DNA from 3 places in the Kribbella sp. NPDC058245 genome. Region 1 is predicted to be linked to each of the others. Evidence: riboswitches for the same ligand, from Rfam matches in the RefSeq annotation. Region 1 holds a riboswitch; each other region holds the start of a gene.
What was found. Region 1 has a riboswitch for glycine ahead of gcvP (aminomethyl-transferring glycine dehydrogenase). Riboswitches for the same ligand answer to the same signal wherever they lie in the genome.
Positions count from the first base shown of each region.

Region 1 (10,416 bases):
TCGCCAGGTGCCGGCAGCGCCTCGTGCAGCACGGCCTGCTCACGGACCTGGGTCCGCAGCTGATCGACATGCGCCGGATTGTCGAGGTCAAGCAGCAGCCGGTTGTCCGACACAGCCAGGTACACGTACCGCGGAAGGTGCCAGCGCTCGCGCCAGGCCACGAAGTCGGTCAGATCAGCAGGCTCTACCCGCCACATCGCGGGTGACAGCACCAGGCGGCCGCGCTGCACCCTAGGCAGGAATGCGAAGTCGGTCGCAGGTCCCCAGGTGAAGCCGAGGTTCACCAACCGGGCATCGTGGAAGACGTGCTCCAGGAAGCGCACGATCTCCGGCGAGCCGGAGGTGTTCAGCATGTGCCCGGCGCACGGCACGACCTCTCGGCCGTCCACCGCCCAGCGGAGCACGAACCGATCGCCACTGAGACCGACGACCAGCTCGTCCGGTGGCAGCTGGTGGTCACCGGGGGTGGTGGTCAGAGCGATCTCGCGTTCGCGGACCAGCGGCCGGATGGTGACGTTGGCCGTCCGCACGTGGCGGGCGAGGTAGCTCACCTCGGCGTGCAGCACATCCGGGTTCACCTCGGCCTCGGCGGCAGCAGCCGCCCGCAGTGGCTCGTCGCCGACCAGGTCGGCGAAGCGGCCGAGTACGCGGCCGGCCGCACCACCGCCGACGTTCGGTCCGACCAGCAGCCGGAAGTCACCGGCATCCAACGCGGCGGCCGAGCCCGCGACCACGAAGACCGACAGGTCAAGTGAATCGGGCGCCTGCCGTGATCCGACGGTCAGTTTGTCGAGGGTCGCGTCGTCGAGCTCCACCGCGGTCCGGCCGTCCTGCAGCGCATCGAGTGCGAGGTCGACCAGCGTCCTGTTGCGCAGCTTCTGCTCGTCGGTCGGCTCGCGACGCTCCGGCTGCTGTGGTGCGCCGAGGCCGCGGTCCGGGTCGAGGAGCTCGAGCAACGGCACCTCGCGATCTCTGCCGTACCGGTCCTCGAACAAGGCCCGGTAGCCGTCCAAGAAGGACGTGCCGGCTGCTGACGGCGACAGTCGCGCCAGGAGCTCAGCAAGTCGGGCAGACTCCACCGCAACCTCGTGAGTGACGCGTCCCGTGAGCGGGAGAGCCATGTCGGTCTGGAACTGCGTGGCCGTCTCGCGCAGCGCCTTCGCCTTGGCAGCCAGCTTCGGGTACTCCGCAGCGGCGTGGTCGACGTCCAACCCGTCCCACTCGGCGATGTCGTCCAGCAGCTCGGTCAGGGCGGTCGCCTCCGCCCGCGCGGCAGGTACGGACGCGAGCCGGTCGGCGACGTACCGAGCTGGGTCGGGGATCGTGACCGGTGGACGCAGATCAGTCAGCAGCACGGTCTGCTCCCAGAGCTGCTGCAGCAGGCCTTCCACCTTCACCCGTGGTGCGCCGTTGGCAGCGAGCGCGTCGACCAGGTCGTTGTACGGAACAGGCGTGCGCGCGGCTTCGAGCACGGCCCGCACCACCGGCGTTGCGCGCAGGTTCACCGCGCGACCGGCTTCAGCGGGATCGGTCAGGACAGCTCGTTCGCTGAGGAACAGCCGGTCCGCGTGCAGGCTGGCCGCGGGGTTGGCGAACCAGCGCAGTCCGGCGCGGACATCCGGCTTCTGCTCCAGCTCGGCGATCAGCTCGATCAGCCAGCCCATGTCCGGCCGCGTCCGGATCTGTGCGGGCTCGGCGGTCAGCGCCAAGTCCGTCGTCTCACCCCACTGCGCCACTCCAACTCCGGCAAACGTCCCGTACGGCGTCGGTCGCGTCGACATGCGGATGAGATAGCGCTGCAGGCTGCTGCGCATCCGCCGCAACGCTTTCTCGGTGCGGGGCGGTTCGGTCAGCGCCCGCGAAAGGTCGCCGGCGCCGACCGCCAGTGCGCGCTGAATTCGGGGATCCGCCGGCAGTTCAGTGCCCGGCGCAACGGCCGTCGGCGGGTCAAGGAACGCCTCGACCGGCAGTAGCGGCGTACGCACCATCACCCAGTCCAACGGCCGAAACATGCGGCTCCCCTCAGCTCAGCGGTAGTTGACTGTCACCGAAACGGTCAGCAGTACTTCGATGTCGTGCACCGGACGGGTGCGGTCTCCGGCGGGTACCGCTCGTCCTCCCGCGCGTCCAGCGAGATCTCCTGCAGCCGAATATCAAGGTCGAAATCGTCGATCGTTGCCGTAGGCATCTTCATTCCCTTTCGATTGATTCCCACCAGCGCGGGGGTGCGCTGGTCAGCTCAGCAGCAGTACGTGGTCCCAGGACGGCTCGACCGGAGTGCTCGCAGCCAGCAACGCCAGTGCGACGCCGGCCGCGCCGTCCAGCAGACCGCCATGCTCACGCATCTCACCGGTCGCCGACTTTCGCGAGTAGTAGCCAGTGGCTATCTCCGGTCGGTACAGGTCAAGCACCCGCTCGGTCAGCTCGACAGCCGCCTCGGTGAACAGCGGCTCGTCCGTGTCGTTCGCGAACCGCACCATGATCTGCAGCAGGCCCGCGACGCCGTGGCAGAGTCCAGGTGAGTCCCCGGTCAGCCGCGCCGACCACGGCCGGCGATGCACTGCGGCCATCGCCTCGATCGCGAGCTGCCGCAACTTGTCGTCGCCGATCGCCTTACCTGCCAGGAACAGTGACCGCGCCACTCCGGGGCTGCCGTAGCACCACGCAGCCTGGGCCGGTCCCTCCCCTGACCCGTCACGCGTGACACACGCCGGCCAGTTCACACCCCACTCGTCGTCAACCCGCTGCGCGACCAGCCACTCGGCAGTTCGCGCGATCGCCTCTGTTTGCCGAGGGACGACGTACCCGTGGGAGAGGGCGATCGACAGGACCGCCAGTGGTCCCGGGATGCCGTGGGCGAGACCGCAGTTGTAGATGCCGTTCTCGTACCACTCGGCGATGGAGGTGTCCTTGCGGATTGCGTCCGGCGGGGTGAACCAGTTGGGCTCGTCCGGGCCGGAGTCGCACAACGCCACCAGCCCGGCCAGCTCCGGCCGGTCACGCAGCATGAGGTAGCGCTCCAAGCCGGCTAGGCCGCAGATGACGTCGAACGCTTCATAAGGTTGGTTGGCTGGTGAGCGGACGAACTCCGTGGACTGCTCGGCCGTCGCCGTCGCGATCCGGTCATCGAGGGTCGCCAGCAGACCGCCGTACCGGGTGCCCTCACGGGACAGGTATGCGGCTGTGGTCGCGATGCCGCCGATTCCGACGAACAGTCCGGGGTGATTCCGGCCGGCGGTCTCGAGGCCGCGGACTGCGGCGGTCAGTGCCTCATGTGCGTGCCGATCCCAGCCTGCGTCGGGAACGGTCCGGTCCAGCTGACCGAACAGCAACGCCTGCCCGGCCGAGCCGTCCAGCCCCGGCTCGGTCTCGGTCCGAACGCTCAGCCGCTCTGCCACCTCGAGCGCTCGCTCGGTCGCCGACCGAGCGAGTTCCCCGGACACCACTGACCGCCACGGTGGCATCAGCAGAAGTCCGAGGTGCAGCGCCTCGACGTGGTGGTGCAGTTGAGCTCGATAGTGGCCGGCGGGAACTTCTCGCCCTGTGCGTCCAGGCTCTGCAGCCGGATGTCGAGGTCGAAGTCGTCCATAGTTGCGGTAGGCATCGTTTCTCCTCCGGTCAGCAGTCGCCGGTCGGCTTGCAGTCGATCGGGCAGGTCCAGTCGGAGCAGCAAGGCTCCGAGTCCGGCCGGGTGCCGGACAGGAAGGGCTGGTCGATCCGCGGCCGGCCGATCGGTCCGAGCTGAATGTCCAGGTCGTAGTCGTCGAGCGTTGCGGTAGGCACGAAGGTCCTCCTGGTGGGTGAGCTGTTCTCCTCACCCTGAGGTCTTCCCAGCCCGGGACGACAGAGTCCCGGACCGGGAGAACCCGGGAAATCCTCCCTGGTCAGTCGAAGCAGCAGAAGTCGGTGCAGCAGGGATCGCTCCACGACCTGCTGGTCCGTGGCGGGATTGTCACGGACTCCACGCTGCGACTGCCGTCGTACGGCGTCAGCCGGATGTCGAGGTCGAACTCGTCGACCGAGGTTGTCGGCACGTGATCCTCCGGACGCTCAGTCGGTGCAGCAGCTGTCGCTGCAGCAGACGCCGTCCGACCACGGCCGGGTCGTGTGCACGGTCACCGCCCTGGGCACCGCCTGCGTGTCCAGCGGCCCGAGCCGGATGTCGAGATCGAACTCGTCAATGGTTGCTGTCGTCATGGTGATCTCCTGGGCCGGTTCAGCAGAGCGACGTGGGGTCGCAGAAGTCGGAGCAGCAGATGGCGTCCGACCACGGGCGGCTCGTGCGGGCAGTGGGCTCGAACTCGCTGTTGGCGGTCGGCCCGAGCTGGATGTCGAGATCGAAGTCGTCAACGGTTCCGGTGGACATAACGGTCCCCCTCCTGTGGGTGGCTGTTCTGCTGACCAGCCTGTGGCCGTGCTGTACCAGGACGACAGGGACGTCCGCCGGGAAGAACCGGGAAATGCTCCCGGCAACGGCAAAGGCCGCCTGCTGTGATCAGCAGACGGCCTTTGGGGTGGTGCGTGATTACTCGAACGACTCCGGGGACGGGCAGGAGCAGATCAGGTTGCGGTCGCCGTAGGCGCCGTCGATGCGGCGGACCGGCGGCCAGTACTTCGAGGCGCGGTCGACCGACTGCGGGAAGGCGGCCTCTTCGCGGGTGTAGGCGTGCTCCCACTTGTCGTTGATGACCGAGGCGGCGGTGTGCGGGGCGTTGACCAGCGGGTTGTCGTCGGCCGGCCACTCCCCTGCCGCGACCCGGTCGATCTCGTGCTTGATCGCGATCATCGCGTCGCAGAAGCGGTCCAGCTCGCCGAGGTCTTCGGACTCGGTGGGCTCGACCATCAGCGTGCCCGCGACCGGGAACGACATCGTCGGCGCGTGGAAGCCGTAGTCGACCAGGCGCTTCGCGACGTCGTCGACGCTGATGCCCGTCTCCTTGGTCATCGGCCGCAGGTCCAGGATGCACTCGTGTGCGACCAGGCCGTTCTCACCGGTGTAGAGGACCGGGAAGGCGCCCTCAAGCCGCTTGGCGACATAGTTCGCCGTCAGTACGGCGGCCTTGGTCGCGGCGGTCAGACCCTCGCCACCCATCATCCGGATGTAGGCCCACGAGATCGCCAGGACACCGGCAGAACCGAAGGGAGCCGCGCTGATCGGGCCGACGCCGGACTCGGGGCCGGCCTGGTCGAGCAGCGGGTGGTTCGGCAGGTACGGCGCGAGGTGCGCGGCGACCGCGACCGGGCCGACGCCCGGACCGCCACCGCCGTGCGGGATGCAGAAGGTCTTGTGCAGGTTCAGGTGGCTGACGTCGCCGCCGAACTGACCCGGCTTCGCGAGCCCGAGCAACGCGTTCAGGTTCGCCCCGTCGACGTACACCTGGCCGCCGTGCTCGTGGACGATCCGGCAGACCTCGGTCACGCTCTCCTCGTACACCCCGTGGGTGGACGGGTAGGTGATCATGATCGCGGCCAGCTTCTCCGCGTGCTCGGTGGTCTTGGCGCGCAGGTCGTCCAGGTCGATCGTGCCGTCATCGTTGCCCTTGACAACAACAACCTTCATCCCGGCCATCACGGCCGACGCAGCGTTCGTTCCGTGAGCGCTGGAAGGGATCAGGCAGACGTTGCGGTCCCCGTTGCCCTGGGCCCGGTGGTACCCGCGGATCGCGAGCAGCCCGGCGAGCTCACCCTGTGAGCCGGCGTTCGGCTGGATGGACACCTTCGCGTACCCGGTGACCTCGGCCAGCCAGCGCTCCAGCTGACCGATCAGCTTCACGTATCCGGCGGCGTCCTCGATCGGCGCCAGCGGGTGCATGTCGGCGAACTCCGGCCAGGTGACCGCTTCCATCTCGGTGGTCGCGTTCAGCTTCATCGTGCAGGAGCCGAGCGGGATCATGCCGCGGTCGAGCGCGTAGTCCTTGTCGGACAGCTTGCGCAGGTAGCGCAGCATCGACGTCTCGGACCGATGCGTGTTGAAGACGGGGTGCGTCAGGTACTCCGAGCTCCGCGGTACGGCGACCTCGGGCGCGGCCAGCGTGTCGTCGTACTGGACTCCGAAGGACTGGCAGACCCGGGTCAGCGCGGCGGCGTCGGTCTTCTCGTCACAGGAGATGCCGACGTGGTCGGCGTCGACCTGGCGCAGCCAGATGCCGTTCTGCCGGGCAGCGTCGACGACGTCGGCGGCCGCGCCGGGGACGCGGGCCAGCACGGTGTCGAAGAAGTCGCCGTGCACGACCTCGACGCCACCGGCGCGCAGCGACGCGGCCAGCTTGCCCGCGTAGTCGTGCACGCGGCCGGCGATAGCCTTTAGCCCATCCGGTCCGTGGTAAACGGCGTACATGGAGGCGACCACGGCCAGCAGGACCTGCGCCGTACAGATGTTGGAGGTCGCCTTCTCGCGACGGATGTGCTGCTCACGGGTCTGCAAGGCGAGCCGGTACGCCGGAGCGCCGTCCGCGTCGACCGAGACGCCGACGAGCCGGCCGGGCAGTGACCGCTCGAGACCGGCGCGGACCGAGATGAAGCCGGCGTGCGGACCGCCGTAGAAGAGCGGGACGCCGAAGCGCTGCGAGGAACCGATCACGATGTCGGCCCCGGCCTCACCCGGCGCCTCGAGCAGCGTCAGCGCGAGCAGGTCGGAGGCGACCGCGACCAGCGTCTCGCGCTCGTGCGCGGCGGTGATCAGCGGCTTGAGGTCGCGGACGGCACCGCCGGAGCCCGGGTACTGCACCAGGAAGCCGAAGAAGTCGCCCTCGGGCAGACCGCCGGTGGTGTCGGCGACGACCACCTCGATGTCCAGTGCCTCAGCGCGCGTCTGCACCACGGCGATCGTCTGCGCGAAGGTGTCCGCGTCGACGAGGAAGCGGTTCGACTTGCTCTTGCGGTTGGAGCGGTGGGCGAGCGTCATCGCCTCGGCGGCCGCGGTGCCCTCGTCGAGCAGCGACGCGTTCGCGGTCGGCAGACCGGTCAGGTCGGAGACCACGGTCTGGAAGTTCAGCAGCGCCTCGAGCCGGCCCTGGGAGATCTCCGGCTGGTACGGCGTGTAGGCCGTGTACCAGGCCGGGTTCTCGACCAGCCGGCGGACGATCACCGACGGCGTGAAGGTGCCGTAGTAGCCCTGGCCGATCATCGAGGTGGCGACGTTGTTGCGGGCCGCGAGCTGGCGCAGCTCGGTCAGCGCGTCGACCTCGGAGGCCGGCTCCGGCAGCCGCAGCGGCTCGGTAGACCGGATCGAGGCCGGTACGGCGGCATCCGCGAGCGCGTCGACATCGGCGTACCCGAGGAGTTCGACCATCCGCGCGACCTCGTCCGGGCGGGGCCCGATGTGCCGGTCGGCGAAGATTGCTGAAATTTCCGTCATCAAAGAGGCTCCGTTGCTGGCTGTAGCTTCCGGGGGCCTCCCCCTCTGTCACGCACGAGCGCACGCTTCAGAGTCGCCTATCGCACCCGGTCCATGGGCCTGAGAGGTTCCGGGGAGGAATTGCCCCTTCGGCGCCCGGTTTGCACGGGTCTCTCCCGAGTGCGGTGAACAGCTAGGTAGAGGGTACCTCAGCCGGTCATGCGGGCCCGGCGGCGGGCAGCGAGCTCGTCGCTCGCGTGGTTCTCGCCGTCGCCCTCACCGTGACCGTCGGCACGCTCGGTCGGCAGCTCGGACAGCGAGCCCTCGACCTCCCGCCAGACACCGCCGAGCGCGATGCCGAAGACGCCCTGGCCACCGGCCAGCAGGTCGATGACCTCGTCCGGCGAGGTGCACATGTAGACCGACGCGCCGTCGCTCATCAGCGTGATCTGGGTCAGGTCGTCGATGCCGCGCTTGCTCAGGTGGGCGATCGCGGTCCGGATCTGCTGCAGCGAGATCCCGGCGTCGAGAAGACGCTTGATCACCTTCAGCAACAGGACGTCACGGAAACCGTACAACCGCTGCGTACCCGAGCCGGTCGCCGGACGCACCGACGGCGAGACCAGGCCGGTGCGGGCCCAGTAGTCGAGCTGGCGGTAGGTGATCCCGGCCGCGGCGCAGGCCGTCGGTCCACGGAACCCGACATCCTCCGGCATCGGCCGCAGGTCGTCGTCGAACAGCAAGCCCTGGACGCCGGCCGCGGCGACCGCCTCGGCGCGTGCTTCGGACGTCGACTGCGCCGTCAGATCCGTGTCGCCGGTGCGTGTCACGCCTGAGCCTCCCTGGATACCTACTGGAACGAGTCACCTCCGTGGAGTAACTGCACCCCACAACTCCTTCACGGTAAGCCGCCGACCTGAGAGGGTCAACGACAACCGCTCCGAGCCGAATGCGTGTCGCGGCTCCCGCCCGAATCGTTACCTTCCCGGTCTTGCCTGGTTCAGGCGCCCAGAACCGGTTCAGCTCTTGTCGAAGTCCTCGGGGGTGATCTGGTCGAGGAACTCGCGGAAGCGCTCGACCTCCTCCTCTTCCTGGACCTCGTCGACGGCTCCGGACTCACTCTCCGGCACCGGGATCCCGGCCTCGGCGAGGATCTCGTCGGCGCAGAACACCGGCGTACCGGTCCGCAGCGCGATCGCGATCGAGTCCGACGGGCGGGCCGAGATCTCGGTCTTGTCGTCGAAGACCAGGATCGCCTCGAAGACGCCGTCGGTCAGGTTCACGATCCGGACCTGGGTGAGCGTGTGCCCGAGCACCCGGATCGTCTCCGCGAACAGGTCGTGGGTCAGCGGCCGGGGCGGCTCCATCCCCTGCTGGGCGAACGCGATCGCACTCGCCTCGGCCGCCCCGATCCAGATCGGCAGGTACCGCTCGCCGCCGACCTCCTTGAGCAGCACGATGGGCTGACTCGAGGGCATCTCGACCCGGACTCCGACTACGTCGACTTCGCGCACAAGTTCACCCTACTCCGCGCCGGTCAGCGCGGCAGCCGGGATCTCACCAGTGCCGTGTGCAACCGCACAGTCAGCGCCGCCAGCTCCTGGGTCTGATCGGTACGGCGGGGTCCGGTCACCTGCTCGATCAGCCCCACCTCGCGGTCGGCCGCGGTCCGGAACGGCCGCAGGTGCCGCGGCTCGATCCCGTACGTCGCGAGCTCGGCCGCCACCTGGGCGACCACGATCGCGTCCCCGCCGAAATGCTTGCCCTCGGCCACGATCAGGCCGTGACTCTCCAGTTCGGCGAGCAACGCCGTACTGACTCCGGCCGCGGCGCAGAGCTCCGCCCTGGTCAGCCGGAGATCGGTGCCGGTGGCACCGAAGTCGTCGGCGGCCGGCCCCGCGGCCGGCGTACTGGGAGCGATCGGCGGTCCACCCGCGGCCGGGCGCAGTCCGCGGTCGAGGGCACCGAGGTGCTCCTTGATGACCTTCAGCGGCAGGTACTGGTCGCGTTGTGCGGTCAGCACGTAGCGCAGCCGCTCGACATCGCCCGCGCTGAACTTGCGGTAGCCCGACGCGGTGCGCGCCGGTGTCACCAGCCCCTCGGCCTCGAGGAAACGGATCTTGGAGATGGTGACATCGGTGAACTCGGCCTGCAGCAGCTGCAGGACCTCGCCGATCGACAGCTCAGGCTTGGCCACTGGCGTAGTAGACGAGCCGGTACTTGCCGATCTGGACCTCGTCGCCGTTGCTCAGCTGGACCTCGTCGATCCGGTCCCGGTTCACGTAGGTGCCGTTCAGGCTGCCGACGTCACGGACCTTCACGCCGTACGCGTCGCGGCGGAACTCGGCGTGCCGGCGCGAGACCGTCACGTCGTCGAGGAAGATGTCGCTGTCCGGGTGCCGCCCGGCGGTGACCACGTCGACGTCGAGCAGGAACCGGCTGCCCGCGTTCGGGCCGCGCTGGACGATCAGCAGGGCCGACCCGGCCGGCAGCGCACCGACCGCGGCCTGGTCGTCGGCCGACAGCGGCTCGCCCTGGTCGAAGCGCTCGGTCTCCGGCTCGGCGCTGATCGGCGTCAGCATCGCGGTGTCCGTCACACCAGGCGTCGGCGTCGGCGTCGCGGCGGCCGGCCGATCCGCCCCAGGGAGCAGCGCTCCGCACTGCGAGCAGAAGCGGCTGCCCTCGGAGTTCTCGTGCCCGCACTGGTTGCAGAACGGCATGCTGTGATCCTCCCGATCGCCGTTAGGCGACGTTGTTTTCGTAGACCCCGTGATGACAAGTGTGGACCCGGGCCCCAACCCTCGACCAGCGGTTGAGGTCCGGTAAACCTATCAGTGCGTACCTAGCTCGGGTCGAGCTGGCCCTGGTAGGTCTCGGCGTCCATCAGCGCCTCGACCTCGGCGATGTCGTCGACCTCGATGTCGAGCAGCCAGCCCTCGCCGTACGGGTCGGTGTTGACCAGGTCGGGCTGATCGGCCAGGGCCTCGTTCACCGCGCGCACGGTGCCGTTCACCGGAGCGAACAGATCGCTCACACTCTTGGTCGACTCCAGCTCACCGCAGGAGTCACCGGCGCGCACC
Region 1 covers NZ_JBHVWY010000002.1:226,126-236,541, forward strand. Annotated here, with positions in the region: gene ACFVWG_RS04540 (lantibiotic dehydratase) at 1-2,012, opposite strand, end outside; gene ACFVWG_RS04545 (hypothetical protein) at 2,057-2,188, opposite strand; gene ACFVWG_RS04550 (lanthionine synthetase C family protein) at 2,235-3,443, opposite strand; gene ACFVWG_RS04555 (FDLD family class I lanthipeptide) at 3,464-3,604, opposite strand; gene ACFVWG_RS04560 (hypothetical protein) at 3,619-3,783, opposite strand; gene ACFVWG_RS04565 (hypothetical protein) at 3,907-4,038, shown strand; gene ACFVWG_RS04570 (hypothetical protein) at 4,051-4,197, opposite strand; gene ACFVWG_RS04575 (hypothetical protein) at 4,217-4,366, opposite strand; gene gcvP (aminomethyl-transferring glycine dehydrogenase) at 4,526-7,357, opposite strand; glycine riboswitch at 7,435-7,525, opposite strand; gene ACFVWG_RS04585 (MerR family transcriptional regulator) at 7,546-8,166, opposite strand; gene ACFVWG_RS04590 (bifunctional nuclease family protein) at 8,356-8,850, opposite strand; gene ACFVWG_RS04595 (MerR family transcriptional regulator) at 8,874-9,533, opposite strand; gene ACFVWG_RS04600 (FHA domain-containing protein) at 9,520-10,056, opposite strand; gene gcvH (glycine cleavage system protein GcvH) at 10,179-10,416, opposite strand, start outside.

Region 2 (10,416 bases), on a different contig from region 1:
GCGACGGGTCGACCAGGCCTTCGACTTCGTCGGCATTCCGGCCGGGCACACCTTCTTCCCGGCGGTGTACCTGGCGGTGGTCGGAAGCGCGCTGTTGCGCGGAAAACGGGCCGCGCTGCTCTGGGTGCTCTGGGTCTTCGAGGGGCTCTGGCTGCTCGGCCTGATCGCGTATGTGACGTTCAGCTCGGTGCTGCTGGCCAACCCGGAGTCCGACTGGGTCGACGACCTGGACCGGATCACGATCAAGGATCTCGAGTTCGGCATCCTGCAGGTCATCGTGGTGAGCGCGCTGATCGTGCTGCTGTGGAAGATCCGCGGCGCGTTCCCGGCCCGGCTGGCACCAGGTAGCCGGCGGCTCGCCATCGGCGCCCTGATCACCGGCATGCTGATCTCGGTCGCCGTCAGCGTCTCGCTGAGCCAGGTGTTCCCGAACACACTGACCGGCCAGCGGCAGAAGATCGGCTGGGCGATCGTGGCCGCGTTCGGCCAGCAGCACAGCAAGCTCAGCGGGCACAAAGGACATGCCTGGGTCGGACTGGTCGTCAGCGCGATCTCGGCCGCGTCGCTGGTGATCGCCTTCGCGATCTTCCTGCGGTCGGCCCGCCGGGTCCGCTACCTCACGCAGCCCGAGGAGCTCGGCGTACGGCGCTTGCTCCTCGAGAACGGCGAGCGCGACTCCCTCGGGTACTTCGCCACCCGCCGCGACAAGGCGGTCATCTTCTCCACGGCCGGCGACTCGGCGATCGCGTACCGCGTGGTCAACGGGGTCAGCCTGGCCAGCGGTGACCCGCTCGGCGATCCGACGGCCTGGCCCGGAGCGATCGAGGCCTGGACCGAAGAGGCCCGCCTGTACGGCTGGACGCCGGCGGTCCTGTCGGCCAGCGAAGAGGCAGCTCGCGCGTACGTCGATGCCGGGCTGCGCGCCCTCGCAATGGGCGACGAGGCGATCATCGACGTCGCCGACTTCAGTCTTGAGGGCCGTACGATGCGTCCGGTCCGGCAGGCGGTGACGCGAGCCCAGCGGGCCGGCTACCGCGCCGAGGTCGTCCGGCACGGCGACCTCTCCCCCGAGGCCCTCGCTCAGTACGTCGAGCTTGCCGAGAAGTGGCGTGGTGCACAGACCGAGCGCGGCTTCTCGATGGCGCTGGGCCGACTGGGTGACCCCGCCGACGCGCGTTGCGTGATGGTGATCGCCCGCGATGCCGACGGCGCCGTACGCGGGCTGCTGTCCTTCGTGCCGTGGGGTGTGCGTGGAGTCTCACTGGATCTGATGCGCCGCGACCCGGAGTCCGTGAACGGCCTGATGGAGTTCATGGTCACGTCGCTGGTGGAGGCGTGCGGTGACCTCGGCCTGCACCGGATCTCGCTGAACTTCGCGATGTTCCGGGAAATCTTCAGCGACGCCGAGCGGGTGGGCGCAGGCCCGGTCCTGCGGCTGACGAATGCACTGCTCACGGCCGCGTCGCGCTTCTGGCAACTGGAGAGTCTCTACCAGTCGAACGAGAAGTATCTGCCGCGCTGGTCACCACGCCTGGTCTGCTACGCCCGTGGCGCCTCGCTGGCTCAGGTGCTGCTGGCTGCTGGGACAGCCGAGGGTTTCCTGCCCGCGCCGCGGCCCTGGACCCGTGTCGACAGCGCGACTGCGGGGGAGCGGCATGCGATCCAGGCTGGCGACGGTGACCACTTCGCGGCGGCGGTCCACGAGCAGGAGGAGACGCTGCTGCGGCCGACCCTGCCGGAGCGCAAACTCACCGAGCAGGAACAGATCCGCCGTACCAAGCTGGTCGGGCTTGTTGCCGCCGGCATCGACCCGTACCCGGTCTCGGTCAAGCGGACCGAGACGATCGAGCGGATCCGCGAGCTGCACCAGAACCTGCCCGCCGACCACCACACCGGCCAGATCGTCTCGGTGACCGGCCGAGTACTGCGAATGCGGGACCACGGCCGCCTGTCGTTCGCCCAGTTGCAGGACGGGCTGGTCCAGCTGCAGGTCATGCTGTCCGCCGACGCCTGCAGCGAAGCCGCGCTGGATCACTGGCAGCGGCTCGTCGACATCGGCGATCACGTCAGCGTCACCGGCGAGGTCGTGACGAGCAAGCGCGGTGAGCTGTCGATCGCCGCCACCGAGTGGATGATGGCGGCCAAGTGCCTGCACCCGTTGCCGGACAAGCAGAAGGGGTTCACCGACCCCGAGGCGCGGGTCCGCCAGCGGCACATCGACCTGGTGATGAACCCGGACTCACTGCGGATGATGCGGCACCGCAGCGCCGCCGTACGGGCCCTGCGCAACGGGTTCGAGACGCGCGGGTTCATCGAGGTCGAGACGCCGATGCTGCAGGCGGTCCACGGTGGCGCGAACGCGCGGCCGTTCCAGACGCACATCAATGCCTACGACACCGATCTGTTCCTGCGGATCGCGCCGGAGCTGTTCCTGAAGCGGCTCAGCGTCGGCGGGCTCGGCAAGATCTACGAGCTGAACCGCAACTTCCGCAACGAGGGCGCGGACGCCACCCACAACCCGGAGTTCACGTCGGTCGAGGCCTATCAGCCGTATGCCGACTACCACGTGATGCGCGAGCTGACCCGGGAGCTGCTGATCGAGGCGGCGACCGCGGTCTTCGGCAAGCCGATCGTGAAGCGGCCGGACGGCGAGATCGACATCTCCGGTGACTGGCCGGTGATCACTGTGCACGATGCGGTGGCCCGGGCGGCCGGCGTACCGGTCTCTCCCGACACTTCTGTGGAGACGCTGCGGGAGCTGTGCAACCAGCACGGTGTGCACACGACGTTCGATCTTTCCGCTGGTGAGCTGGTTCTTGAGCTGTACGACGAGTTGGTCGAACCGCACACCACGTTGCCGACGTTCTACACCGACTTCCCGTTGGAGACCTCACCGCTGACCCGGACGCACCGCACCGAGCCCCGGCTCGCCGAGCGCTGGGACCTGGTCGCGTTCGGGGCAGAGATCGGTACGGCGTACTCGGAGCTTGTCGACCCGGTTGAGCAGCGGCGGCGGCTCACCGAGCAGTCGTTGAAGGCCGCGGCCGGTGATCCCGAGGCGATGTCACTGGACGAGGACTTCCTCAGCGCGCTCGAGTACGCGATGCCGCCGACCGGTGGACTCGGCATCGGCATCGACCGGGTGATGATGATGCTGACCGGCCAGAACATCCGTTCCACGCTCGCATTCCCGTTCGTCCGGCCCGCGCCGCGGGATTCTTAACGTTGTGCCGGGTCGTCCCTAGTTGGGTTGACCCGTAGCCTGGAGGAGGGCGCGGGGCTGGGGATACTGGGGCGGGGTGGATGAGGCAGGTTGCGGTAGTTGGGGCACTGCTGTGCGTGCTCGTGGGGTGTTCGGCGACACCGGTCGACGGTGCGGTATCGCCGACGCCGAGCGGAGGGACGGCGGCGGCCGCGTCCGTGACACCACGGGGACCGTTGGGTCAGGCGGCGTACCAAAGTGAGCTGACCAAGGCCGAGAAGTCGCTGGCGGTGAGCCTTCGGACGCTCTCGCGGGCGCAGACGGCCGAGGGGTTGGCCCAGGCGATGGGCGAGCTGTCGAAGGCGTTGAACGGTGCCTCCGGGCGATTGGCCGCGTTGACGGTCGAGGGGCGACTGTCCGCCGTACATCAGCTGTTGCAGGACCGGATCGGAGTGGCGGCGTACAAGCTGTCCGACTCGGAGCAGGCCGAGCTCGATGCGCGCTGCGGTGGGAGTGCATACACCTCGCAGAAGGTTCAGCGGCGGCTACGCACCGACCTCGCCCCGGCGTTGGCGGCGCTGACGAAGCTCAAGCTGAACTTCGGGAGCACGTTGCCGAACCCGGGCGCGGCTCCGAAGCCGGAGCGGCCCGAGAACGGCGAGACGCTGGTGCGTCATGGGGAGACCGGGATCGGACGGTTGTCGATCACGAACGGTACGTCGAAGGATGTCGCGATCTCGGTCGTCACCGACGGGAAGCCGCCGCGCGATCCGCACGTGATGACGTACATCCGGGCCGGCAAGGCAGCCGCGATCACCCGGATCGGCGGGGCGTACCACCTGTACTACAAGAGTGGCGCGGAGTGGAGTTCGGATCGGCGCCAGTTCGGGAGCGGGTGCTCGTTCCAGAAGTTCGACCAGGCGTTCGGGCCGGACAAGTCCTGGAAGATCAACCTGGAACCCACAGTCACCGGCAACGCCGCTACCAGCGAGGTCGAAGCTTATTAAAGCTATGTGACATCGACCATGTCACGATGACAGGACGCGGTAGTAGGTTCACGATGAGGTCATGAGCGCAACCGCAAGCGTCACCGTGGCCGGCGTCCCGGGCGTCGAGGTCGCCTACTACCGCAAGGGGTCAGGCGACCCGCTGGTGCTGCTGCACGGCATCGGTCACCACTGGCAGGCCTTCGCCCCGGTGCTCGACGAGCTCGCCGAGCACCACGACGTGATCGCGCTCGACTTCCCCGGCTTCGGCGAATCCCCCGACATCCCACTGGGTGTCCCGGACGAACTCGACAGCCTCGCCTACACCGTCGACGCCCTCTGCAAGGCCCTCGACATCGACCGGCCGCACATCGCCGGCAACTCCCTCGGCGGCCTGGTCTCGCTCCGCATGGGTCAGCTCGACCTGGTCCGCTCGGTCACCGCCCTCGCCCCGGCCGGCTTCTGGACACCCCGCGAGAACCGCTGGGCCATCGGCCTGCTCACCAACCTCCGCCGCGTCGCCCGCCGTACGCCGGATCCCACCGTCCAGCGCCTCTCCCGCACCCCCGCCGGCCGCCGCGTCCTCACCGGCACCATCTACCACCGCCCGGCCCTCCGCGACCCCGACGCCGTCGTCGCCGAGTCCCGCGCCCTCCGCGACTGCGTCGGCTTCGACCGCGTCGCCGCCCACGCCCGCGCCGGCGCCACCTTCGAAGGCGACGTCCCCAACCTCCCCGTCACCATCGCCTGGGGCACCCACGACCGCATCCTCCCCCCGGTCCAAGCCGCCCGCGCCCACCTCCAACTCCCCAGCGCCCGCATCATCCCGCTCCTCGACGCCGGCCACGTCCCCATGAACGACGCCCCCGCCCTAGTAGCCCAAACCATCCTCGAAACCACCCACCCCTGACCCCGCATCTCATGGGTGGACCCATCACGTTGTGGGTTCCCCACCCGCATGCGGGTCCAGAACCCACAAGCTCGTGGGTGAACCCATCAGATGGGGTTCGCTGGGTTGCCGCGTTACGTCCGAAAGATCGGAGGGCCCGTCTCCGGTTCTTCGGACGTTAGGTGGTCGGGTACGGCGGAGTCGGCCGGTCGCCGCTTGTCAGCGTCCGGTCCAGAGGAGGACCGGCATCAGGACAGTGTCGGTGAGCGGCGCCTGCACGTCAGCATTCGATCACGTTGACGGCCAGGCCGCCACGGGACGTTTCCTTGTACTTGATCTTCATGTCCGCGCCGGTTTCACGCATAGTTTTGATGACCTTGTCGAGCGTCACAACGTGGACGCCGTCGCCGTGCATCGCCATCCGGGCCGCGTTGATCGCCTTCACCGCGGCCATCGCGTTCCGCTCGATACACGGGATCTGCACCAGCCCGCCGACCGGGTCGCAGGTCAGGCCGAGGTTGTGCTCCATCGCGATCTCGGCCGCGTTCTCGACCTGTTCCGGCGTACCGCCGAGCAGCTCACACAGGCCGGCCGCAGCCATCGAGCACGCCGAACCGACCTCGCCCTGACAGCCGACCTCGGCCCCGGAGATCGACGCATTCTCCTTGTACAGAACGCCGATCGCCGCCGCCACCAGCAGGAACCGAACGCAACCGTCATCGGTCGCCCCCGGAATGAACCGCCGGTAGTAATGCAGTACGGCGGGAATGATGCCCGCGGCACCATTCGTCGGAGCCGTGACGATCCGCCCACCGGAAGCGTTCTGCTCGTTGACCGCGAGGGCGAACAGGTTGACCCAGTCCATCACCTTCAGCGGGTCGACCGACCACGGATCGCGGGTGAGCTTGTTGTGCAGCAGGTGCGCGCGCCGCGGCACCTTCAGACCGCCCGGCAACACGCCCTCGGTCTCGCAACCCTCCTGCACGCAGTCCTGCATCACCTGCCAGATCTTCAGCAGGCCGCCGTGGATCTCTTCCTCGGTCCGCCAGGCCTGCTCGTTGGCGAGCATCACCTCGCCGATCGACAGCCCCGACTCCCGGCAGCGGTCGAGCAACTCTGCACCGCTCAGGAAGGGGTACTTGAGCACGGTGCTGTCCGGCACGATCCGGTCGCCGGCCGCCGCGTTTTCGTCGACCACGAACCCACCGCCGACGGAGTAGTACGTGCGCTCCCGCAGTACGGCGCCGTCTGCACCGCGAGCCACGAAGCTCATCCCGTTCGGGTGGTACGGAAGGGCCTTCCGCCGGTGCATCACGAGGTCGGTGTTGTCGTCGTACACGATCTCGTGGACGCCGGCCAGCAACAGCCGGCCGCGCTCGCGGATCGTCTCGACGCGGGCGTCGACGGAGTGGGTGGCGACGGTCTCGGGATCTTCACCCTCGAGCCCGAGCAGCACCGCCTTGTTGCTGCCGTGGCCGTGCCCGGTCGCACCGAGCGACCCGAACAACTGGGACTCGACCCGGGCAGTCGCGGTCAGAAGACGCGCATCCTGCAGGCCGAGCACGAACGTGCGGGCGGCGCGCATCGGTCCCACGGTGTGTGAGCTCGACGGGCCGATCCCGATACTGAACAGGTCGAAGACGCTGATCGCCATACTGGAGGTCCCTTCCGGTCGTCGTTGACCGAGAGTGGTGTCCTCCCCGCTCTGTCAGGCTGCTGCCTTCCAGAGGTGCCTCGCCCGTACGGTGAAGGTGCCTGAGAGATTCTTGGGGAGAGTTGCTCCTACGGCGCCCAGGTCGAACGCAGCCTGGGTCTCTCCCGCACGGGTTCATGCGGCTGTTGAATTAGCTTCCGTCGAGGACGGTACGGCGGCCTTCGGGCCGGCGTCAATCCGGCCGGTGCGTAGGTCGGGAGCGGTGGTCTCACGACCTCTAGCCCAGATCTCGAAGAACCAGGTGAACAGCGGCGGAACACTGGCGGCCAGCGCGGCCAGCGTCACTGGCCACGACCAGCGCAGCGGCTTCCGCACGACCAGCACGGTGACGACGTACACGACGAAGACGCCGCCGTGGATCGGGCCGAACAGCTTCACGCCGGCCTCGTTGTCGGACAGCACGTACTTGAACAGCATGCCGATCAACAGACCGGTCCACGAGATCGCCTCGGCGATCGCCACCGTCCGGAACCACCGTGAGTGTGTCATCGCGCTCGACCCTAACAAGTCCCCCAAGCCGCAGCCGGGGTGGTCTGGGGGACTGTCCCCGATGTGGGGAGCAAGCGGTTGCCGAAGGATCGATCAGATGAGACTCAGATCGCTCGCGTGGGGTGTGATCCTCACCGTCACCGCTTCAAGCCTCGCCGTCCTGCCGGCATCGGCCGCTGTCCACTGGACCGACTGCAAGGTCGAAGGCAAGGAAGATCCGCTCGTCGTCAAAGGCTCGGAGTGCGCGACGTTGCAACTCCCCGTCGACTGGCGGGACCCGAACGGACCAACCTTGGGCCTCGCGATCGCCCGCCGTACGGCGAAGAAGGACCGCGTCGGCGCACTCGTCTTCGGACCGGGCGGCCCGGGTGACTCCGGCGTCGACCGGATCAAGACCGGGATCAGCCGCTTCAGCCCGGACCTGCAGGACCGCTTCGACATCGTCAGCTTCGACCCGCGCGGGATCGCGCGCAGCAACCCGGTCAAGTGCACCGCCAGCCTGTACGCCGCGATGCCGTCACCGCTCGTCCCCGACCAAGCAGGCTTCGACGCGCTGATCGACTACAACCGCCGCCTCGCCGCCGACTGCCGCGCCCACACCGGCCCGCTCTACGACCACGTCGACACCTGGCAGACCGTGCGCGACGTGGACGCGATCCGCCGTGCTCTCGGCGAATCCCGCATCACGTTCCATGGCAGCTCCTACGGCACCCCGCTCGGAGCGCAGTACGCCGAGACCCACCCGCAGCACGTGCGCGCGATGGTCCTGGAGAGCGTCCTCGACCACAGCCTCGCGACACCACGCCAGTTCCTCGACCCGCAGGCCGCGTCGGTCCAGGACTCGTTCGACGAGTTCGTGAAGTGGTGCGATCAGACGACGACCTGCGCGCTGCACGGTCAGGACGTCCGCGCCCGCTGGAAAGAGCTCAGAACCCAAGCAGCCAACCCGTTCAACGCATCCTTCGTGGTCTTCCGCCAGCTCTACGGCCCGCAGTGGAACACCCTGGCGACCATCCTGAAGTCGGGCGTCATCCCCACCCAGCCGCCGCCAACCACCGAGCTCGTCGCCAACACGCTCGTCCCGTTCTGCCAGGACTGGAATCTGCAGGTCCGCACCTACCGCGACTACAAAGCTCTCCTAGACCGACTCGCCCGCAACAACCCGGACATGCCGTACCCGGGTCAGTTCATGGCGATCTCACTCTGTCTAGGCGCGCCGAAAGCCAACAATCCCCAGCACCGCCTGGACGTTCACAACCTCAAGACCCCAGTCCTGCTGGCGAATGCGATCCACGACCCGGCAACGGCGTACACGATGGCCCAGAGCGTGCAGCGCCAGCTCGGCCGCAACGGCGTACTGCTCACCTACGAAGGCTGGGGCCACGGCAGCTACTACAAGGGCACCTGCATGACCTCGACGGTCGACAACTACCTCATCAACCTCGCAGTACCAAGACCCGGTACGACGTGCGCCGCCGTACCGCCGACCGGCTGACCCCCGCCAACGTCCGAAGCAACGCAGTACGTAGTCGGCGTGTTTTCGGACGTTAGCGCAGTGACCTCATTAGCGTCCGAAGGAATGCAGTACGTGGACCGCGTGTCTTTCGGACGCTACGGATCAGACTGCTACGCCGGTGACCTCGAGGACTCGGTAGAGGCGGTCGCCGCGGACTACCCGGCTCGTCAGAGTGGCGAGCTGGGCGCAGGCGGCCTCAAGTGCTTGGGCGTGGGTGCGGCAGTGGTCGACGTACCAGAACGGGTCGTCGGGCTGCGGATCATCCGCGTCGTCGATGTCGGCGTACCAGTGCGCCTGGCCGTAATGGACGACCCTCACTCGCAGATTCATGGCCACTCCCCCGTGGATCTCCCCTGATCCGGGTTCCGAATCCGGCCGGCGCGTGACCGCGGCCCCCCACTGTCACGCGCCGGGCCGAGTTCGACCCTCCCCGACGACTACATCGTGGCGCCGCCGGGATTCGTTACTGCAGGTGACCGGTAATTTTCGGTGATCGGACGATTACTATCTGTTGAGGTGCTTCCGGGTCCACTTCTCGAGGCCGTCGGTGTCGATCGGGAGGGCCTCGGTGAGGATTTCCAGCCGGTCAGAGTGCACCACGACGTTGTCCTCGATCCGGATACCGATCCCGCGCAGTTCGGGCGGCACGGTCTCGTCGTTCGGGTGGAAGTAGAGCCCAGGCTCGACCGCGAGCGCCATCCCGGCCTCGATCTCGCCGGCGAAGTACGTCTCCGGGCGAGCCGCGTCGCAGTCGTGGACGTCGAGGCCGATGTAGTGGCCGGTCCCGCAGACGATGAAGCGGCGGTGCTGCTGACCGTCCGGCCCGAGCAGCTCGTCGACCGACGCGTCGAGCAGGCCCCAGTCGCGCAGGCCCTCGGCGAGCACGACCATCGCCTCATGCTGGAAGGCCCGGTACGGCGCTCCTGCCTTCACTGCACCAAGTGCCGCGAGCTGCGCCTTGTGCACCAGGTCGTGAACCTGCCGCTGAGCCGCGGTGTACTCGCCGGTGGCCGGGAATGTCCGCGTCACGTCAGCCGTGTAGAGGGTGCGGGTCTCGACACCCGCGTCGAGCAGGATCACGTCGCCCTCGTTCACAGCGCCGTCGTTGCGAACCCAGTGCAGCACCGGCGCATGCTTGCCCGCAGCAACGATCGACGCGTAGCCGACGCCGTTACCGGCCGTCCGTGCGCGACGGTCGAAGGTGCCTTGCAGCCACCGCTCGCCCCCACCGCGGATCGCCTCGGGCAGTTCGCGCGCCACATCCTCGAACGCGAGCACGCTGGCCGCGACAGCCTCGCGCAGCTGGTCGAGCTCCCAGTCGTCCTTGATCCGGCGCAGCTCGGCAATCGTCTGCCGCAGCTCGTTACCGTCGTACGGCGCGGTCCGCACCAGCGCGTCGAGCATCGGATCGACGCCGGGGATGGACAGCATGAACGGAACCGCGCCACGCACCGCGGACGGCAGCTCCTCGATCGGGCGGCAGGCGATCTGCAGCGCGTCCGACCAGTCCTTGAGGCCCGGTACCGGGCCGATCCACAGCTCACCGTCGCGCGCGTTCGCGAAGAAGTCGGCCTCCTCCGGCCCGGCCGCCTCCCGCAGGTACAGGGTGGCGTCACCGTT
Region 2 covers NZ_JBHVWY010000001.1:120,857-131,272, reverse strand. Annotated here, with positions in the region: gene lysX (bifunctional lysylphosphatidylglycerol synthetase/lysine--tRNA ligase LysX) at 1-3,223, shown strand, start outside; gene ACFVWG_RS00645 (hypothetical protein) at 3,304-4,209, shown strand; gene ACFVWG_RS00640 (alpha/beta fold hydrolase) at 4,271-5,098, shown strand; gene ACFVWG_RS00635 (L-serine ammonia-lyase) at 5,358-6,731, opposite strand; glycine riboswitch at 6,811-6,908, opposite strand; gene ACFVWG_RS00630 (DUF3817 domain-containing protein) at 6,906-7,280, opposite strand; gene ACFVWG_RS00625 (alpha/beta fold hydrolase) at 7,378-8,775, shown strand; gene ACFVWG_RS00620 (hypothetical protein) at 8,899-9,126, opposite strand; gene ACFVWG_RS00615 (aminopeptidase P family protein) at 9,301-10,416, opposite strand, start outside.
Region 2: another riboswitch for glycine. It lies ahead of ACFVWG_RS00635 (L-serine ammonia-lyase); the one in region 1 lies ahead of gcvP (aminomethyl-transferring glycine dehydrogenase).

Region 3 (10,416 bases), on a different contig from region 1:
GTTCGCCGAGCGCGCCTTGATACCAGGCGTTCGCGTCCTGGACGTCGATGACATCGGTTACCGCCGCCGCCGGGGTTGCCGGCTCCCGGCGGTGTTTGAACGCGGCCGGGACAGCGTCGACAGGCGGCTGGAGCAGGTCGCGCAGCGATGCCGCCGCCTGCTGGGTGCGGGCCAGGGCCATTTCCAGGCGCTGAAGGTGGGCGGCGATCAACTCGTTGCGAGCCGCCGTGTCTGCCGTCGTGATGACGGCATGGATCTCCTCCAACGGCATGTCCAGCGCTCGGAACCGCCGGATCACCTGAGCGGTCGGGATCTGATCGGTGGTGTAGCGGCGGTGCCCCGTGAAGTGGTCAACCTCAGCCGGTTCGAGCAGGCCGATGCGGTGGTAGTGGCGCAGCGCCTTGATGTTCAGGTGCGTCGCCCGAGAGAAGTCCCCGATGGCCAGTGCTGAGGGCATGACCTCAGTATGAGATCTCCCCTTAGGGGAGATACCAGCGCCGCGCCAGGTCTTGCACCTCCCCTGACCGCACGCTCCAGGCTCTCTCGTAGCGGCCAGTCACAACCGCTAGACCAAGGGGAGCAATGTCATGACGACGACAGAGCAGGACAAGGAAGCCATCATTTCCATCGTTCGCGAGATGGCCGAGTCGATGACCGGTGCGCAGAGCACCCGCCACTGGGCGTCGGACGTGCTGTGGTTCGACATTCCCCCGTTCGCGTCGCGGGGCGTCGCGCCGGCACGGAAGCTGTTCGACGACACCTTCGCCAACTTCGAGTCCTGCATGGTTGACGTCCTCGAAATGGACGTAACGATCACAGGGGACATGGGCATCGTCTGCACGGTGCAGAGCACGAACATCGTGCTGAAGACCGGCGCCAAGAAGCATGTCATGGTGCGGCAGACCGATTGCTTCCAGCGGCGGGAGCACGGCTGGGAACTAATCCACCAGCACGCCTCCCTCCCGGCGGGCGGCGAGTGGGACGGCAAGATCACGACGGCGTAGGGCCTGGCCTGCGCCGCGACCAGCCTCCCGGCCGAGCGGATCTCCTCGAAGACGGCAGCGCCCGCGATGGCGACGTCTCCCCGGCCTCGTCGCGGGCGGCAGCCGCCTCACCCGATCGACCCGACACTGTGCTGTCAACCGGCAGCTCAACTCATCATCGGAGACATGCATGAGCTACACACTCGACCCGGAGCTTGTACCGGCCATGGCCGCCCTTGCCGTGCAGGCAGCCCAGACCACGCCCCCTGCACGCGGCGACTGGCGCGCGGTACGGGCAGCCGCGTCGGCTGGTCTGGCCTACCTGGCGAGCATCACACCACCCTCGTCCGGGGTGAGCGCAACCTCCTTCAGCACTCCGACCAGCGATGGCCGAGGAGAGATCGAACTGCGCTGGTACACCACCGCCATGACGGCTCCGGGACGACCCGCGGTGGTCTACACCCACGGCGGCGGCATGCTCGGCGGCAGCATCGACCTCTACCACGAAGTCGTCTCCTGGTACGTCGCCGAAAGCGGCGTGCCGTTCCTGTCCGTCGAGCTCCGGCTCGCCCCCGAAGCGACGAGCCCGACCAGCCTGGCCGAAGACGTGTTCAGCGGGCTCACCTGGCTCGCAGACCACGCCACGGACCTGGGAGTCGACCCGTCCCGCATCGCCGTCATGGGCGACAGCGGCGGCGGCGCTCCGACCGCCGGTGCCGCGATCCTGGCCCGTGACCGCGGTGTGCCGGTGGCCAAGCAAATCCTCATCTACCCCATGCTCGACGACCGCAACACCACGCCAGACTCCCTGCCGGCAGAGCTGCTCACCTGGAACCACGACAACAACTACACCGGCTGGGTGACCCTGCTTGGCGATGCCCTAGGCACAGACGACGTATCGCCCGTCGCATCGCCAGCCCGGCTGACCGACTTCGCCAGACTCGCGCCCGCGTACATCGAGGTCGGCGACCTCGATATCTTCCGTAACGAGAGCATTGCCTACGCCCTTGGGCTGGCCACGGCCGGCGTGCCCACCGAACTGCACGTGCATCCGGGTGCTCCGCACGGATTCGAACGCTTCGTCCCCGACGCCGGCGTGGCTCGACGAGCCATGGCAGACCGAGTACGCGCCGTCGCCACCGTCTGAGGCGACCCACCAGGACCGGCCGAGAAGGGCAGCGCTCCCCCACGCGCCAGTTCGCAGGCGGATCCTGTAGCCCTCACCGACGCGGGCCCTCGTCGTCGCGAAGGTGGCACTCGTAGAAGCCGAACAGCACGCTCAGCTGGCCGTTGATCGTCCGGGGGGCGTACTTCGTGCCCAGCACCGCTTTGCCCGTGACCGAGTTCACCGAACCCAGCTGCGGTGCACCCGGTCGCCGGTTGAGGCGCTGCGGGACCGGTGCCTCGCGCAACCACTCGACGATCCGAAGCTGCTAGGTCACGCAAGAAGCTCGACGCCGCCAGATGCTCGTTATCGGGAAAGATCACCCGCCAACGCAGCCCCAGTTCGAACTCCGCCACCCGACCCAGCGCAACACCCTCCACCGGCACACCCTCTCCAGCCACACATCTACAGCGTCAACCGATGTCCTGAAGAGTTCAGTCACTAGCCGAGTCGGCCTCGCTCCGGCTGATCGACGTCCCCACACCGGCCGGGCATTGATCGGCCTTACACGGTTCCGTGGTCGGTTGCGGTGTGATGTTTCCCCTTGTGGATAAGGGATCCGGGACGGTCGGCGATTTGCGCAGCCTCGCTCGGCGTGCGTAAACTAGAACGCATGTTCGACGATGACCTGACGCTGCTCACGACGCCCGACCTGCTGGAGTCGGCCGCCGAGCAGCGTGCGTTGTCGAACCGGGCCGATGCCCGGGTGCTCGAACATGCCCTGGTTTACGCCGACCGTTTCCACCCTGATGCGTGTGCGGCGCGGGCTGGTCGCCGTTCGTTCGAGGGGCGTGAGCGTGGCGTGGTGCTGGGCGGTGAGGGCTGCCCGGAGATTCTGGAGTTCGCGATCGGTGAGTTCGCGGTCGTCATGGGTGTCTCACCCGGGGTCGGGCGCGGGATCATCGGTGACGCCTTGGCGTTGCGTCACCGGTTCCCGTTGACGTGGGTGAAGGTGTTGTCGGGTGAGGCGACGCCGTGGAAGGCGTGCCAGATCGTGCGTGACTGCGCCGGTCTGTCCGAGGAGGCCGCCCAGTACGTCGATGGCCGGGTCGCCGATCTGATCGACACCATCACCCCGTACCGGCTGGACAAGATCGTCAAGGCGGCGAAGATGCACGCCGACCCCGACGGCGCTCGTGCCGAGGCGGCCGCGAAGGTTCGTGAACGTGGCGTGTTCGTGGGGCGTTCTGATGAGCACGGAACCAAGACCATCTAAATCCGTACGTCGGTTGGTGCGGCCACCCGGTTCGATGCCATCATCGAAGCGCTCGGCGATGCACAGCAGTCCCTGGGTGATACCCGCTCACTACAGTTCCGCCGAGCCGAGGCGGTAGGCATCCTCGCTGACCCCGTCTTCGCCCAAGAGCTCCTGGATCAAACCCACCACGCCGCGACCGCCACTCCGGACACCACAGGTTCAACTACGCCGGCCCCAAACCCGGCAGCCCCGCAGACTCCCACCACGGACCCCGAACCTTCGAGCTCCACCACCCCAGGTTCCAGCACTGGCACCGCCCCGGCCCCGCACACTCCTACCCAAAGCGCCACAGCCCCGAGCCTCGCAACCCCACAGACTCCCACCTCGACTCCCGCGGCTTCGAGCTCCACCGCCTCAGGCCTTCCCGCTCTCAATGCCCTGGCCCCGAGCCCCGCCACCCCGCAGACTCCCACCCCGGGCTCCGCGGCCCCAAGCTCCACCGCGTCGGGTGCTCCCTGCCCCACGCCCACCTCGGACAGTGCAACGGCACTGAAGGATGTCAGCCCGGAGCTGCGGCAGCGCGACGCCGGTGGCGAGGACGACTGGGACGAGTGCTCGACGAGCATGGTCGAGCCAGGGCTGGATGATGAGGCCGACCGGGACGCTCCGCACCCGAGCATCAGCAAACTGCCGGACCCCTTGGACCGCCCCGATCACCCGAACCGCTGGCCAGTGGAACCATTCGACCCCGCCTCGGCGCGTGAAACCGACAGCGACACCGGCGAGCCCATGGACGCCGCAGCACAACGCGCACTTGCCAGTCGGCTCGCGCAGATCAAACGCGACGCCTATGCCCGGCTCGCATCCGCGACAACGCCAAGCGCTCACTCACGCCCAAGTACCGCCGCGCGCCCAGGTAAGACCGAGATCTATGTCCACCTCACCGACCAGACCCTCGCAGCCGGCGACGGCGTGATCCGGGTCGAAGGGCACGGGCCCTCACTGGCCTCGCAACTGGGTGAGCTGATCGGGTACGGGCCCTACATCGTCAAGCCGGTCATCGACCTCAACCAAGCGGTCTCGGTCAACTGCTACGAAGCAACCGACCGGATCCGGGAACGCGTCAAACTCACTCACCCGGTCGAACTGTTCCCTTACGGCACCCGCGAAACCAGCCGGAGCATCGACCTCGACCACATCACGCCCTACAACCCACTCGGCCCACCAGGCCAAACCAGCACCACCAACCTCGCACCCCTCAGCCGCTACGGCCACCGGGTGAAAACCCACGCGTCCGGATGGACGTTCCGCCGAATCAGCCCCACCACCCTCGAATGGAGAACACCCCATGGATTCGTCTTCCACGTCGACCCCAACGGCACGCACCGGATCTTCGAAACCGTCGGCTAATCCCCTCAACTCGGGTCACTAACGCGGCGGGTACGGGGAGTCCTGGAGGCCTAGGTTCTTCCAGACGAAGCGCGGGATCCAGGCGAGGAAGTCGCGGAGGATCAGGGAGTTGCGGGCGATCGTCTGGTGGTCGTGGCGGCCGGCGTCGAACCAGACCCAGTTGCCGACGACCTGGAACGAGGCCGGCTCGGTGGCCATCAGGAACTCCATCTGGCGCGGGTGGATGACGTCGTACGCGAACTTCTGGTCGCGGGCGTGGATCGCGAACCTCTTGTTGAAGGCTTCGCTCTCGAAACTGATGCCGGCGCCGAGGCCACGCCTGCTGACCTGGATCCAGGGCATGTGCACCGGCAGCTCGAAGCCGAGGATCGGCTCGCTGTGGTTCTCGGTGACGGTGCGGGTGGTGGTGCGGCCCTCGGAGTCGGTGGAGGTTTCGGTGCGGGTGGTCTTCCAGTGGTGGGTGAAGGCGACGAACGGCGGGCCGTCGCCGTCGCGACCGCGGATCACGTCGCTGGTGCTGTGGTCGTGGCCGCTGCGCGTGGTCGGTGTGCTCTGCAGCAGGCTGTCGTCCTGGCCGATCCAGTACCAGTCCGGGTGCTGGTAGAAGCCCAGGCGGGCCTCGTGCTCGGGCTGCATCCAGTGGTCGAGCGGTGTGGCATCGATCGCGGTGGCGATGGCGGCCAACTGCTCCAGCCACGGCGCGAGCAGCTCGGGGTCCTTACGCGGCGGATCCTGGATGACCAGCTGGTCGCCGTCGATGCTGAGATTCACGCCCGGCTGACTCCCGGCCAGCGTGAGCAAGGCAGTGCAGAGCTGGCCGCTCAGCACCTCGTTGGCGAACGCCGGGTCCTGTACGCCGACCGTCCAGCCGGTGCCGAGTTGCGGCGGAACGGGCACCATGGTCGCGGAGACACCGGCCCGGGGCTGCGTCTGCCCGCCGGTGATCCACAGCTCGGGCAGGCGGCGCGACAACGTCACCATGCCGACCCAACCCTTCCAGTACTCGCTGTCGTACTCGATCACCTGAAATGCCCGTCCGCTGCCGGTCAGGCCGGTGATCTGATCGTCCGGCGAGCGCTTGAAGCCCAGCCCGAACGGCGGGTTGTTCAGCCGCGCGACCGTGGCGAACGACGGGCTGCCGACGAAGGTCCAGCCGCGGTCCCGCAGTGACTTGAGATACCGCTGGCGCCGGACGAACCACACAACGACCGCCAGCACGCCGATCAGCGACAGCCCGCTCACTACCAGGGGCAAGGTCGACAGTCCGCTCATCGTGTCCCTCTCAGTTGTCCGATCCGCCGGTCCAGGATCTGCCCCAGTACGACGGCGTGGACGGGCGGTTGGATCCAACCACATTTGCCGGTCCCTCGGCGGCAGGTCGGCTGCTAGAGTCGGCGGCCTAACTGCATATCGCGCCGTTCGAATCGGGGCGGGAGAGTCCGGGTGCAGCACAGCCCGGCGCCGAAGGAGCAAATCTCCCCAGAATCTCTCAGGCCCACTGACCGTTCCGATGAGGCGAACTCTGGAAAGACAGGTCCGCTCGGACCTGCACCCACGGTGCAAACCGCCCGATCCGGCGGCGAAGCTCTCAGGTACCGATGACAGAGCGGGGAGGTCACCCAGCAGTGGCACCGCATGGTGCCTGACCGAGGGAGCCTCCCAACCTATGGCAGAGTCGCGCGCGACTGCTTTGCACGCAGAACATCAACAGCTCGGTGCTTCGTTCATTGCCTTCGCTCAAAATGAACAGAGCGCCGGCTGGACGATGCCGGTGCGCTACACCTCCGACATCGCCGAGCACTCCGCTGTCCGGACCACGGCGGGCCTGTTCGACCTGTCCCACATGGGCGAGCTCGAGGTGATCGGCGCCACCGCCGCGCAGGCGCTCGACCGCAGCCTGGTCGGGCAGCCGTCGAAGATCGCGCCCGGCCGCGCGCGGTACTCGATGCTGTGCGCCGAGGACGGCGGCATCATCGACGACCTGGTCGTCTACCGGCTCGCCGACGACCACTTCCTGATCGTCGCGAACGCCAGCAATACAGCAGTTGTCCATGCTGAGCTGGCCGCGCGGGTGGCCGACTTCGCGATCGAGGTTCGCGACGCCACGGACTGCTGGGCGCTGATCGCGGTCCAGGGGCCGGTCTCCGCGGAGATCCTGACCGAGCTGACCGAGGCCGATCTGCCCGCCCTCAAGTACTACGCGATCACCGAAGCGAAGCTTGCCGGGAGCAACATCCTGCTCGCCCGCACCGGGTACACCGGTGAAGACGGTTTCGAGATCTACTGCCGCCCGGACGAGGCCGCGCGGATCTGGGCCGACCTGCTCCGGACCGGAACGCCGTACGGGCTCAAGCCGGCTGGGCTGGCCTGCCGGGACACGCTGCGTCTCGAGGCCGGGATGCCGCTCTACGGCAACGAACTCAGCCGCGAGCTGACACCGTTCGAAGCCGGGCTCGGCCGGGTCGTCGCCTTCAGCAAGGAAGCTGACTTCGTCGGCCGCGAGGCACTCGCCCGTCGCCGCGACGAGGGCGCCCAGCGGGTGCTCGTCGGCCTCACCTCAGCCGGGCGGCGGTCGCCGCGCAGCGGGTACGCCGTACTGGATCCGGCGACCGGCCGGGATATCGGCACGGTCACGAGTGGCGCGCCGTCGCCGACGCTCGGGCATCCGATCGCGATGGCGTACGTCGACGCGAGCTACGAGGAAGCGGGAACCCGGCTGCAGGTCGACATCCGTGGCACGCACGACGACGTGACTGTCGTCCCCCTCCCCTTCTACCGCCGCCAGGAGTCCTGATGTCTGTCCCCACTGAACTTCACTACACCGCGGACCACGAGTGGGTCGCGGTCGATGGCGACGTCGCTACGGTCGGCATCACCGCCTTCGCGGGCGAGGCCCTGGGAGATGTCGTGTACGTCGACCTGCCGGCTGTCGGCACCGCGATCGCCACCGGCGACGCGTGCGGTGAGATCGAGTCGACCAAGTCGGTCAGCGACCTGTTCGCGCCGGTCGACGGCGAGGTCGTCGAGCTCAACGAAGCCGTCGTGGCCGATCCCGGCCTGCTGAACACCGACCCGTACCAGGCCGGCTGGCTGGTTCGGATCAAGGTCACCGGACCCACCAATCTGCTGGATGCCGGTGCCTACGAGGCACTGATCGGAGGCGAATGAGATGAGCACCCTCAACCAGTCCCTGGCCGAGTTCGACCCGGAGATCCACGCGGCGGTGACGGCCGAGCTCGGCCGTCAGCGCGACACCCTGGAGCTCATCGCCAGCGAGAACTTCGCCCCGATCGCGGTGATGGAAGCGCAGGGTTCCGTCCTCACCAACAAGTACGCCGAGGGCTACCCCGGCCGCCGGTACTACGGCGGCTGCGAGCACGTCGATGTCGTCGAGCAGCTGGCGATCGACCGGGTCAAGGCACTGTTCGGTGCCGACTTCGCCAATGTCCAGCCGCATTCCGGTGCACAGGCGAACGCCGCCACGATGTTCGCGCTGCTCAACCCGGGTGACACAATCCTCGGCCTCGATCTCGCGCACGGCGGTCACCTCACCCACGGGATGCGGCTCAACTACAGCGGCAAGCTGTACGACGTGGTCGCGTATCACGTCCGCGACACCGACTTCGTGGTCGACATGGCCGAGGTCGAGCGGCTCGCGCTGGAGCACCGGCCGAAGCTGATCGTCGCGGGTTGGTCGGCGTACCCGCTGCAGCTCGACTTCGCCGAGTTCCGGCGGATCGCCGATCTGGTCGGCGCCTACCTGATGGTCGACATGGCGCACTTCGCCGGCCTGGTCGCGGCCGGACTGCACCCGAACCCGGTCGCGCACGCCGATGTGGTCACCACCACGACCCACAAGACCCTCGGCGGTCCGCGCGGTGGCGTCATCCTCACCAACCGGGCGGACCTGGCGAAGAAGTTCAATTCCGCCGTCTTCCCGGGCCAGCAGGGTGGTCCGCTGGAGCACGTGATCGCCGGCAAGGCGGTCGCATTCAAGCTCGCCGCAACGGAGGAGTTCCGCGACCGGCAGCGCCGTACGCTCGAGGGCGCCCAGGCGATCGCGACCCGGTTGCTGGCCGACGACGTCCGGGCCGCTGGGATCTCGGTGCTCACCGGCGGGACGCAGGTACACCTCGTCCTGGTCGACCTGCGGAACTCCGAGCTGGACGGGCAGCAGGCCGAGGACCGGCTGCACTCGGTCGGCCTGACGGTGAACCGGAACGCGGTGCCGTTCGACCCGCGGCCGCCGGTGGTCTCCTCCGGACTCCGGATCGGTACGCCGGCCCTGGCGGCTCGTGGTTTCGGGCCGGCCGAGTTCGCGGAGGTCGCGGACATCATCGCCACCGCGCTCGTCGACCCGGCCGATCTCGACGCGCTCCGCGAGCGGGTCGGCCTGCTCACCCAGAAGTTCCCGCTGTACCCGGAGCTCTGACTCCCTTACCAGCAACGGAATTGCCACTAGTGGCAATTCCGGCTCCGCTTCGGGGCTTCATGCAACGGTTCGGCCCGAGCCAAGCGTTCTTGCCTACATAAGGGTCCTGACCGGAAGTTCCGAGGCCGGGGCCGGGGGCATCGACACCTCTCTTCACCGACCTCCCCCGGACCAGTCTGTGCCTATTCCGGTCTAGACCTGTATTTGCCATGGGCGGGTTCGGAGGAGGCTGGGGTGGCTCAACACAAGCAACTGCGCCGCAAGGTCGGGAACACGGTCGCTTTGATCACGGCGTGTGTCCTGGTCTGCGGGATCGCGTTCGCCGGAGCGGTCATCCTGCTGGGCGAGAACCGGCGGCTGACCGCGAGCGGAGCACCATCCTCCTCTCCCCTGCGGCAGGCGCCGACGGCCGTGCCGTCGCCAGGGGCGAAGAAGCCTGCGAAGCCGGTCGCCAGCGGCTACGCGTGCCCGGGCTACAGCGGTCTGCAGAAATCCGTCCTGCTCCCGATGATGCTCAACGACACCTTTGCCTGGGGCAACAACGCGGCGTACAAGGTGGGTAACGGTTCCGGCGACATCAAGTGGGAATCGGACCCTTACACCGACCCGAGCTGGCATCTGTGGCTGCACTCGCTGCGCTGGCTGGGCAATGGAATCGACTCGACCCGGGCCGGCAACGCCAAGGCCAAGGCCAGGAACCACACGCTCGGGATCATCCAGGACTGGGTGAAGGACAACCCATTCCCCTGGAAGAATGACGCGAGTGCGTCCGAGTCGACGATGCACCGGACCAACGTGCTGATCTGTACCCGGCAGGCACTCCTCACCGGTCTTCATACGCGCACACTGCCGGCGCAGTACAAATGGCTCGACGACGCGCTGCTCACGCACGCGCAGTACATGATCGACCACTGGAGCGGGATCCGGAACCACGGCACCGACGAGAGCATCGCGCTGTTCGGCGTCGGCTGTACCTTCGGCCGCCAGGACCTGATGACGAAGGCCCGCGACCGGCTCAACTCGGCCGTCGTCCAGTCCATCGACGCCGAGGGAACGACCAACGAGCAGTCCGTCGGGTACGCCGGCTTCAACTACCGGCTCTGGGGCCGCGCGGCCGAAGTCGTCCGGCGCTGCGGGGTCGATCCCGGCCCGGCGATCGAGGCCCGGCGGAAGCTCCTGGCCGACTGGATGGCACTCGCCACGAAGCCGAACGGCGAGCTGTTCCAGA
Region 3 covers NZ_JBHVWY010000021.1:14,852-25,267, reverse strand. Annotated here, with positions in the region: gene ACFVWG_RS36515 (MerR family transcriptional regulator) at 1-457, opposite strand, end outside; gene ACFVWG_RS36510 (YybH family protein) at 588-1,004, shown strand; gene ACFVWG_RS36505 (alpha/beta hydrolase) at 1,174-2,130, shown strand; gene ACFVWG_RS36500 (hypothetical protein) at 2,204-2,395, opposite strand; gene ACFVWG_RS36495 (hypothetical protein) at 2,762-3,364, shown strand; gene ACFVWG_RS36490 (hypothetical protein) at 3,971-4,756, shown strand; gene ACFVWG_RS36485 (hypothetical protein) at 4,775-6,028, opposite strand; glycine riboswitch at 6,177-6,271, shown strand; gene gcvT (glycine cleavage system aminomethyltransferase GcvT) at 6,423-7,550, shown strand; gene gcvH (glycine cleavage system protein GcvH) at 7,550-7,924, shown strand; gene glyA (serine hydroxymethyltransferase) at 7,926-9,188, shown strand; gene ACFVWG_RS36465 (heparinase II/III family protein) at 9,423-10,416, shown strand, end outside.
Region 3: another riboswitch for glycine. It lies ahead of gcvT (glycine cleavage system aminomethyltransferase GcvT); the one in region 1 lies ahead of gcvP (aminomethyl-transferring glycine dehydrogenase).